Regions from separate parts of the Massilia luteola genome, predicted to be linked through region 2. Evidence: predicted binding sites of a transcription regulator. Region 2 holds the regulator's gene; each other region holds the start of a gene.
The links. Region 2 encodes HrcA, which represses chaperone genes, less so after heat shock. Its sites were predicted from a motif close to TTAGCACTCNNNNNNNNNGAGTGCTAA; they were not measured.
Positions count from the first base shown of each region.

Region 1 (3,245 bases), on a different contig from region 2:
TCCGACACCATGCAGTCGGTGGTCAGCATCAGGCCGGCGATCGACGCTGCGTTCTGCAGTGCCGAGCGGGTGACCTTGGCCGGATCCAGCACGCCCATTTCGACCATGTCGCCATAGGTGCCGTTCGAGGCGTTGTAGCCGTAGTTGCCCTGGCCGGCGATGACGGCGGCGACGACGACCGACGGCTCTTCGCCGGCGTTCTGGACGATCATGCGCAGCGGCTCTTCCATTGCGCGCAGGACGATCTTGATGCCGGCTTCCTGGTCAGGGTTGTCGCCTTTGACTTGCAGTGCGGCGCGCGCACGCAGCAGGGCCACGCCGCCGCCCGGGACGATGCCTTCTTCGACGGCAGCGCGGGTGGCGTGCAGCGCGTCTTCCACGCGTGCTTTCTTCTCTTTCATTTCGACTTCGGTCGCGGCACCGACGCGGATGACGGCAACGCCGCCGGCCAGCTTGGCCACGCGCTCCTGCAGCTTCTCGCGGTCATAGTCCGAGGTCGCTTCTTCGATCTGGACGCGGACCATCTTGACGCGTGCTTCGATCGATTCGGCGGCGCCGGCGCCATCGATGATGATGGTGTTTTCCTTGCCCACTTCGACGCGCTTGGCCTGGCCCAGTTCGTTCAGCGTGACCTTTTCCAGCGTCAGGCCGACTTCTTCGGCGATGACCTGGCCACCGGTCAGGATGGCGATGTCTTCCAGCATGGCCTTGCGACGGTCGCCGAAGCCCGGTGCCTTGACGGCGACGGTCTTCAGGATGCCGCGGATGTTGTTGACGACCAGGGTCGCCAGCGCTTCGCCTTCGATGTCTTCGGCGACGATCACCAGCGGACGGCCGGCCTTGGCGACTTGCTCCAGCACCGGCAGCAGATCACGGATGTTCGAGATCTTCTTGTCGCACAGCAGGATGAACGGGTTCTCGTGGACGGCGACCTGCTTGTCCGGGTTGTTGATGAAGTACGGCGACAGGTAGCCGCGGTCGAACTGCATGCCTTCGACGATGTCCAGCTCGTCGTTCAGCGACTTGCCGTCTTCGACGGTGATGACGCCTTCCTTGCCGACTTTTTCCATCGCCTCGGCGATGCGCTCGCCGACGGACGAATCCGAGTTGGCCGAGATGGTACCGACTTGGGCGATCTCTTTCGAGGTCGTGGTCGGCTTGGCGATCTTCTTGAGTTCTTCGACGGTGGCGGCGACGGCCTTGTCGATGCCGCGCTTCAGGTCCATCGGGTTCATGCCGGCGGCAACGAACTTCATGCCTTCGCGCACGATGGCTTGTGCCAGCACGGTCGCGGTGGTGGTGCCGTCACCGGCGTTGTCGCTGGTCTTCGAAGCGACTTCCTTGACCATCTGCGCGCCCATGTTCATGAGCTTGTCTTTCAGTTCGATCTCTTTCGCGACCGAGACACCGTCCTTGGTGACGGTCGGGGCGCCGAACGAACGTTCCAGCACGACGTTGCGGCCTTTCGGGCCCAGGGTGACCTTGACTGCGTTGGCGAGGATGTTCACGCCTTCAACCATCTTGGCGCGTGCGACGTCGCCGAAAATTACATCTTTAGCTGCCATATTGATTTCTCCGATTCTTCAGGAAGTTATTGGACGAATTACTGGGCCACGACGGCCATGATGTCTTCTTCGCGCATGACCAGCAGCTCGTCGCCGTTGACCTTGACGGTCTGGCCCGAGTACTTGCCGAACAGGACGCGGTCGCCGACTTTCACTTCCAGCGGACGGACGTTGCCGTTCTCTTGCACTTTGCCGTTGCCGACAGCCAGCACTTCACCTTGGTCCGGCTTCTCGGCCGCCGCGTCAGGGATGATCAGGCCGGATGCGGTCTTGGTTTCCTGGTCGAGACGCTTCACGATCACGCGATCGTGCAATGGGCGAAGGTTCATGCAAAACTCCTTTTGGTTGATTTGACAAGCTATTCCTAAGAACCGCGGCGGACCATCCTCGGGATCGGCGCGCAGCGGCGTAGAAAGGTTTGTTAGCACTCTCTACTAACGAGTGCTAATTATAGGGACGATAATTTAGCATTTCAAGCCACAGTGTTCGGGTTTCGATGGACTTTTTTGTCGCTTCGCAATCGGAAGGACCGATATGTGACAATGCGCAGGCGCGCCACCTGACGAGATGCCGGGTGGCGGTTGATGAATGCATAATCATGCGAGAGTAACACCGATCGTCCGGCAGCGGGCGCACGATCGGTGGAACCGGCCGGCCTCGGCGCGCACGCGAACGCGCGCCTGTTGACGAAAAATTCAACTCCAACCTATAGTTACGGATGATTTCCGAATTCCAAGACCTCTCCGATAAGATCGACCGGCTCGCCCAGTTGACCCAGGCGCTGCGCAGCGAGAACTATCTGCTGCGTCAGGCGAACGCCTTGCTCAGCGCGGAAAACGTCGACTTCAAGAACCGGCTGCTCGCGGCCCAGCAGCGCGTCGAAGGCCTGCTGGCCAACCTCGAACCCGCTCCCATAACCTCCGACGACGCCGAGGCCCCCCAATGATCCAGCTCGACGTGAACATCATGGGCCAGCCCTATCGCCTGGCGTGCCGCGACGGCGAAGAAAAGACCTTGCGCGAAGCCGTGGCCTATCTCGACGGCAAAATGTGCGCGCTGCGCGACTCCGGCAAGGTGCGCGGCACTGACCGCATCGCCGTCATGGCGGCGCTGTCGGTGGCGGCCGAATTCCTGTCCGTGAAAGCGCCGCAAGGCCCGCTGTCGGACATGACGATCCTCGAAGTCAAGCAGAAACTGGAAGCGATGCACACGGTGTTGGATGCCGCACTCTCGGCCGACGAAAACCTCGCTTGAGACCAAAAACGTTTGACATGCCCGTCCATCGTAGTAAACTGCCGTCTACCCTGCGGTGTTCGAGATTTGCCATATATTCCTTGAACCATTCTTTCGCATAGGTTGTGGAACATGTTCGGTGGGCGCGATCGTCGCTAGTTCGACGAACCCGAAATTGAACTGACTGCGACCACCTTGAGCCATTAGGTTCGGGATGCCGGCAAAAACGGCACAGGCGGGGATAAACACACGAGCGGTTGCGGACCATGAGTCGCAACCGCTTTTTTTTTGATTTTTTCCGATGGAGTGCCGCACATGCGCTACTGGTTGATGAAGTCCGAACCCGATGAAGTGAGTTTCGCCGACGTGGTCAACGCCCCCGGCAAGACCGTCGCCTGGTTCGGCGTGCGCAACTACCAGGCCCGCAATTTCATGCGCGACCAGATG
Region 1 covers NZ_JAXOFN010000042.1:36,895-40,139, forward strand. Annotated here, with positions in the region: gene groL (chaperonin GroEL) at 1-1,565, opposite strand, end outside; gene groES (co-chaperone GroES) at 1,604-1,894, opposite strand; gene U9J41_RS26565 (hypothetical protein) at 2,284-2,511, shown strand; gene U9J41_RS26570 (cell division protein ZapA) at 2,508-2,819, shown strand; RNA gene ssrS (6S RNA) at 2,864-3,044, shown strand; gene U9J41_RS26580 (EVE domain-containing protein) at 3,114-3,245, shown strand, end outside.
Region 1: groES (co-chaperone GroES) is a predicted target of HrcA. The motif match lies at 1,987-2,013, and genes of this name have one in related genera.

Region 2 (3,245 bases):
ACGACACGCTGTGGCCCATCGCCCCCGTGATCCTGCAGGCCGAAGAGACGTTGTTCGCCTGGTTGCGCGAGCACGCGCCGCGCGTGGCCGAGCGGTTTACCATCGACACCCTGCGCCAGGCGCGCCTGGAACTGCTGGCGCGCAAGCCCGAATTCCACCTCGACCTCGGCAAGCTGCGCCACGCCGGCCTCGTGGAGGCGTTCCAGGAAGCGGGCGAGGATGCCGCCAAGGTCGAGCATGCGATGGCGCAGTTTTTCGCCGCGCGCAATGCCGTGGTCCCGTACGACGATGTGCTGCCGGGCCTGCTGCGCCTGAAGAACCACGTGCTGATCGGCTCGATTTCGAACGGTAATGCCGACCTGCGGACGATCGGCCTGTCGCACCATTTCAAGGTGTCGGTGGCGGCGTCGCAGTTCGGCGTGGCCAAGCCGGATGCGACGATCTTCCTGGCCGCGTGCGCGGAACTGGGCGTGGCGCCGGAGGACGCGGTGTATGTCGGCGACGACGTGCTGCTCGACGTGCGGGGCGCCCAGCGCGCCGGCCTGCGCGCGGTGTGGATGAACCGCACGGGGTCGACCGGGCACCTGGAACACGAGGTGGTGCCGGATGCGATCGTGCGCGACTTCGACGAGCTGCTCGACTGGCTCAAGCGCGAACACGGATAACGCACACCGTCGATCGAACGTGCATAATGAAAGAAATGACAACAACCGGACAGTCCGTTCCGTTCCAAGGCCATGCAACTCGATAACCGTGCACAAACCCTGTTGAAAGCCCTGGTCGAGCGCTACATCGCCGACGGCCAGCCGGTCGGTTCGCGCGCGCTCTCGAAGATTTCCGGCCTCGACCTCTCGCCCGCCACGATCCGCAACATCATGGCCGACCTCGAGGAAATGGGCTACGTCGCCAGTCCGCACACGTCGGCCGGCCGCATTCCCACGCCGCGCGGCTACCGCCTGTTCGTCGACACGCTGTTGACCGTGCAGCAGATCGACGAGAACGCCGTCGAGGCCGGCATGCGCCTGCCCGCGCACCAGCCGCAGAAGATGATCGCCAACGCGGCCCAGATGCTGTCGTCCCTGTCGCAGTTCGCCGGCGTCGTGCAGAGCCCGCGGCGCGAATCGGCGTTCCAGCAGATCGAATTCCTGCGCCTGTCGGAAAAGCGCATCCTGCTCGTCATCGTCGACCCGCGCGGCGACGTCCAGAACCGCCTGCTGCTGACCGACGTCGACTACACGCCGTCCGAACTGATCCAATCGGCCAATTACCTGAACCAGCATTTCGCCGGCCTGTCGTTCGACGAGGTGCGCGGCCGCCTGACGGGCGAACTGCGCCAGCTGCGCGACGACATGGGACGCCTGATGCAGGCCGCGGTGGAGGCCGGCAGCGAAGCGCTGGCCGAGACGGACGATATGGTGATCGCGGGCGAGCGCAACCTGCTGTCCGTGGCCGACCTGTCTTCCAACATGAGCTCGCTGCGCCAGATGTTCGAGATGTTCGAGCAGAAAACAGGCCTGATGCAATTGCTCGACGTATCGAGCCGGGCCGGCGGCGTGCAGATCTTCATCGGCGGCGAATCGAAGCTCGTGCCGATGGACGAGATGAGCGTCGTCACGGCGTCGTACGAGGTGAACGGCAAGATCGTCGGCACCCTCGGCGTCATCGGCCCCACGCGTATGGCCTACGAGCGCGTGATCCCGATCGTCGACATCACGGCCAAGCTGCTGTCGAGCGCGCTGAGCCACACATGAGGGGGTAGGGTGGGCCGCCTCCGCCCACGCGTGACGTTCGCGTACCGCATACGTTACGCGTGGGCACGTTTCATTTGAGGCCCCCGGCCTCAAATGCCCACGCTACCGGTTTGCGCCTGGTTTAGTGCCGGTGCGGGCAGTCGGTCTTCTGGCAGTGGCCGTAGATGGCCAGGGCGTGCTCGGCGATCTTGAAGCCGCGTTCGCTGGCGATCTTTTGCTGGCGGCTTTCGATTTCGTCGTCGTAGAACTCTTCCACGTGGCCGCAATCGAGGCAGACGAGGTGGTCGTGGTGCGATCCGGCGTTCAGCTCGTAGATCGCCTTGCCGGTTTCAAAGTGATTGCGGTTCAACAGGCCTGCTTGCTCGAACTGGGTCAGCACCCGGTAGACGGTCGCCAGCCCTACGTCCATATTTTCGTTCAGGAGGGTCTTGTAGACGTCTTCCGCCGTCAGGTGCCGCACCGCGCTGTTCTGGAAAATTTCCAGGATTTTTAGCCGAGGCAAGGTCGCTTTCAGGCCGCTGGCTTTCAGGTCGGTTGGATTGTTGCTCATGTTTTGTTACTCGGATATGGGCGGAGTGCTTTATGATATAGCGTTTTGATAGCTCCCGCCTCATCGATTTTTAAGGTCAGATATGCGCATTAACGCCGTTTTACATCGTTCCCACGCCCGGGCAGCGCTCGTGGCCGGCCTCGCCTGCATGACGTTGGCGCTGTCCGGCTGCGCCGCCTGGCGCAACCAGACCCAGCCGGCAGCCCCGGTGAGCACCGCCCCCGCCGCGGTCGCTGCCGATGCCGGCAAGTCCGCGGCAATCGCGAATTCGGGCGCGCAGACGACGACCGTCACCAAGCTGCAGAAATTCCTCTGGATCTTCTCGCCCTACCGCCCGGACATCCAGCAGGGCAACTTCGTCTCGCAGGAAATGCTGAACCAGCTGAAAGTCGGCCAGACCCGCGACCAGGTGAAATTTATTCTCGGCACCCCGCTGCTGCAGGACGCCTTCCACGCGGACCGCTGGGATTATCCGTTCTACCTCGCGCGCGGCAACGGCGAGCTGACCACCAGCCGCGTCACCGTCTTTTTCAAGGACGACAAGGTCGACCACTTTGACGGCGGCAACCTGCCGACGGAACGCGAATACATCAATCGCCTGATCGGCATCTCGAAATACGAAACCCAATCCGAGCAGGAGTCGTTGGACGAACTCAAGCGCAAGCGCGACGAGGCAGCCAAAGGCGGTGGCGGCGGAGGACAATGATGACCCAACTGAAAATCGCCGTCGCCGGCGCCAGCGGCCGCATGGGCCGCATGCTGATCGAAACCATCGCCGCTGCGCCGGACGCCCGGCTGGCCGGCGCCCTCGACCGCGAAGGCACCCCGTTCATCAATGCGGACGCCGGCGCGTTTTCCGGCCAGCTGACCGGCGTCGTGATCCAGTCCGACCTCGACAAGGGCCTGGCCGACGCCGATTTCCTGATCGATTTCACGCGTCCGGA
Region 2 covers NZ_JAXOFN010000014.1:72,738-75,982, reverse strand. Annotated here, with positions in the region: gene U9J41_RS15550 (HAD family hydrolase) at 1-665, shown strand, start outside; gene hrcA (heat-inducible transcriptional repressor HrcA) at 738-1,751, shown strand; gene fur (ferric iron uptake transcriptional regulator) at 1,873-2,301, opposite strand; gene U9J41_RS15535 (outer membrane protein assembly factor BamE) at 2,432-3,007, shown strand; gene dapB (4-hydroxy-tetrahydrodipicolinate reductase) at 3,007-3,245, shown strand, end outside.

Region 3 (3,245 bases), on a different contig from region 2:
GACCTGAAAACCTTCGAGACCGTCGCCCGCCACGGCAGCATGAACCGGGCCGCAGCCGAGCTGAACACCGTGCAGTCGAACGTGACGGCACGCATCCGCGCACTGGAGCACGAGCTGGGCGTCGCGCTGTTCCGGCGCCATGCGCGCGGCGTGTCGACGACGCCGGCCGGACAGCGCATGCTGCCACTCGTCGGCCGCGTCGCCAAGCTGATGGCGGACGTCAAAATGGCGGCGCGCGACGACGGCGAACCGGCCGGCAGCCTGGAACTCGGGGCGCTGGAAACGACGATGGCCCTGCGCCTGGCGCCCGTCCTGGCCGGCTTTGCGCGCGCCCATCCGCAAGTGCGCCTGGCGGTGCACGGCGGCACGAGCGCGGCGCTGATCGACGACGTGCTTGCCGGCCGCCTCGACGGCGCGTTCGTGGCCGGGCCGGCGGACCATCCCGACCTGCTGGCGGAACCCGTGTTCAGCGAGGAACTGGTCCTTGTGACGAGCCCGGCCGTCGCCTCGCCGCAGGCGCTGGCCCGGCGGCCGGACCTGCGCACGATCGTGTTCCGCAGCGGCTGCTCGTACCGCCAGCGTCTGGACACGCTGCTCGCGTCGCTGGGCATCGTCGCGGCCCGGCCGCTGGAATTCGGCTCGCTCGACGCGATCCTGGCCTGCGTCGCGGCCGACGTCGGCATCACCCTGCTGCCGCGCGCCGTGGCGGCGCTTGCGGCAGACAACGGCGACGTCATCCTGCATCCGCTGGCGCCCGGGCTGGCCGACGTGGAAACCCTGTTCGTCCGCCGCCGCGACGCCTACGTGTCGAGCGCGCTGACGGTCTTCCTCGCGCGGGCGCGCGCGGCGCATGCGTTGCCGGAAAAACAAAAGGCACCCGAAGGTGCCCTTGTTGTCGGCTGAGGATGGCTTACACGTAAGCCGCCAGCGCCGTTTTCATCTTTTTCAGCGCGGCCGATTCGATCTGGCGGATGCGCTCGGCCGACACGCCGAATTCCTCGGCCAGCGTGTGCAGCGTGGCGCCCGAGCCGTCGTCGTTGGCCAGCCAGCGCGCTTCCACGATGCGGCGCGAACGCGGGTCCAGCTTGCCGAGGGCCGTTTCCAGGCCTTCCGATTGCAGGCGCACTTTTTCCGCGCCTTCCAGGACCTTGGTCGGTTCCTGCTGGTCCGAGGACAGGTAGGCGATCGGCGAGAACTTGTCGTCTTCGTCGTCGGTCGGCGCTTCCAGCGCGATGTCGCGGCCGGACAGGCGCGTTTCCATCTCGATCACTTCTTCGCGCTTGACGTCGAGCAGCTTCGCCAGGTCGTCGACTTGCTGCGGCGACATGGCGTCGAGACCTTGCTTGTTGCTGCGCAGGTTGAAGAACAGCTTGCGCTGTGCCTTGGTCGTCGCAACCTTGACCAGACGCCAGTTCTTCAGGATGTATTCGTGCATCTCGGCCTTGATCCAGTGCATCGCATAGGACACGAGGCGCACGCCCTGGTTCGGGTCGAAACGTTTGACGGCCTTCATCAGGCCGATATTGCCTTCCTGGATCAGGTCGGCGTGCGGCAGGCCATAGCCCAGGTAGCCGCGCGCGATCGACACGACCAGGCGCAGGTGCGACATCACCAGTTTTTGTGCGGCGTCCAGGTCATTCTTTTCCTGCAGCCGTGTTGCCAGCGAAACTTCTTCCTCGTGGGTCAGCATCGGCAGGCGGTTCACTGCCGAGATATAGGCGTCGATATTACCGAGATTGCCACTGAAACCCAGTCCCAGAGTACGACTGCCGGCCGGAACCAATGCGGATTGTGCGGACATAGTCACTCCCTCTGATTTAAGCTGCTGCATCGTCTCGCCATCTCCAGGGCCCCGGAGGCACCACTGGCTGGCTTGCGTCGGGATGCTGACGGTGCTATCAAAACCATTTCCCGCGATAGTCTGACGTTATATTAGCACTCTCTTGAGGTGAGTGCTAGGCGCCACCATATCCCTCAAGATGTGTTTAAGTTTCATTAAAGTATTGCCCGCAGGAATCGAAAAACTCGGTCGACTCAACTGTAGAGCAGGGTACGAGCGTTTTAAATGATGCACGTCAAGCACCGCGCTCATTTCGATTGAAATCGGTAGAAGACAGGTTAGGCGACCCGTGATGCGCCTTCTGTTGGTTGGCGCACGTTGTGCTGTAGGTCGATGCCTCGCGTCCGCTGCCGGATTAGACTGGCCGGCGGCGGACGGGTTCACGGGACGACGGCGATACCAGGGCATTAAATTGGCTGGGCGGCGGCCCAAGTGGCGGGAAGACGGTCGTGCCTGCCAAGCCATGGAGGAAGTGTTGGGTCTAGCCAGCCGATAACCTCGATACCCTTATCGTGTAGATCGATGAGGGGTGGCGTCAACCAAAGTAATTGCTCGTGATGGAAAACGCGGTTTCTCAACGCCCGGATCTGATTGAGTGAAGATGAAACAACGTGGCGCTGGCGTTGTGGCTTCGGGCAGCGTGGAAAAACCAGGCACAGGTCTTTCCATAGGATAGTCTGGAACTGGACGTTGAACAGAGAACTCCAGAAACCCAAGGGCAGTTCCGCAATGATTTTATCGGGTGTAAGCTCTTCGGCCCGGCGTTGCAGTTTTACTTTCGCGTTGGCGACCTCGCGAACTTGCCAGGAAAATAATGGATCGTTTGCCCAGGCTTCCCACCAGTCGGTCCGCTGGTACAGGGTCGTCAGGCGCTGGTGCGCCCCATTTTTCAGCGCGATCTCAAGCACGCTCAGCATCGGCATCATCGCCTCTGCCAGCAATATGTTGTTGATATATGCTGTTGCTGCCCTGGCTTCGTCGCCATTGCATGACGCACGATAACGTCGCAGCCGCGCCGCAGAGAAGTGTTTTTCGAGGTCGATCCAGTCCATCGCGCATCATTTTTGATCGTGCATGCTCACGATGATATACTGTGGATGCAGCCCTGAATTTGTCCTCTCCCAGCCTCCATACCGGTGATGACGCCAGGTCAGTTTTTGGTCCCGTTCTGCGGGACCACCCCGGATTCGAAACAAACCCGCCCTCGTGGCGGGTTTGTTTTTTGCAGGGTCTCCTGGCGAGGTCAGCGCAACCGCGCCAGATGCCTCTGCACCGACAACATGGCGCCCACGAGCCCGAGCCCGGCACTGATCGCCAGCAGCGCCGCCATGGCCAGCGGCGGCAGCGGGGACAGCTGGAATTCCGACGCGTACAGTCGGGCGAACTCGGCGATGGCCGTGTTCAG
Region 3 covers NZ_JAXOFN010000011.1:28,926-32,170, forward strand. Annotated here, with positions in the region: gene U9J41_RS13045 (LysR family transcriptional regulator) at 1-903, shown strand, start outside; gene rpoH (RNA polymerase sigma factor RpoH) at 911-1,801, opposite strand; gene U9J41_RS13055 (hypothetical protein) at 2,248-2,892, opposite strand; gene ftsX (permease-like cell division protein FtsX) at 3,084-3,245, opposite strand, start outside.
Region 3: rpoH (RNA polymerase sigma factor RpoH) is a predicted target of HrcA. The motif match lies at 1,933-1,959, and genes of this name have one in related genera.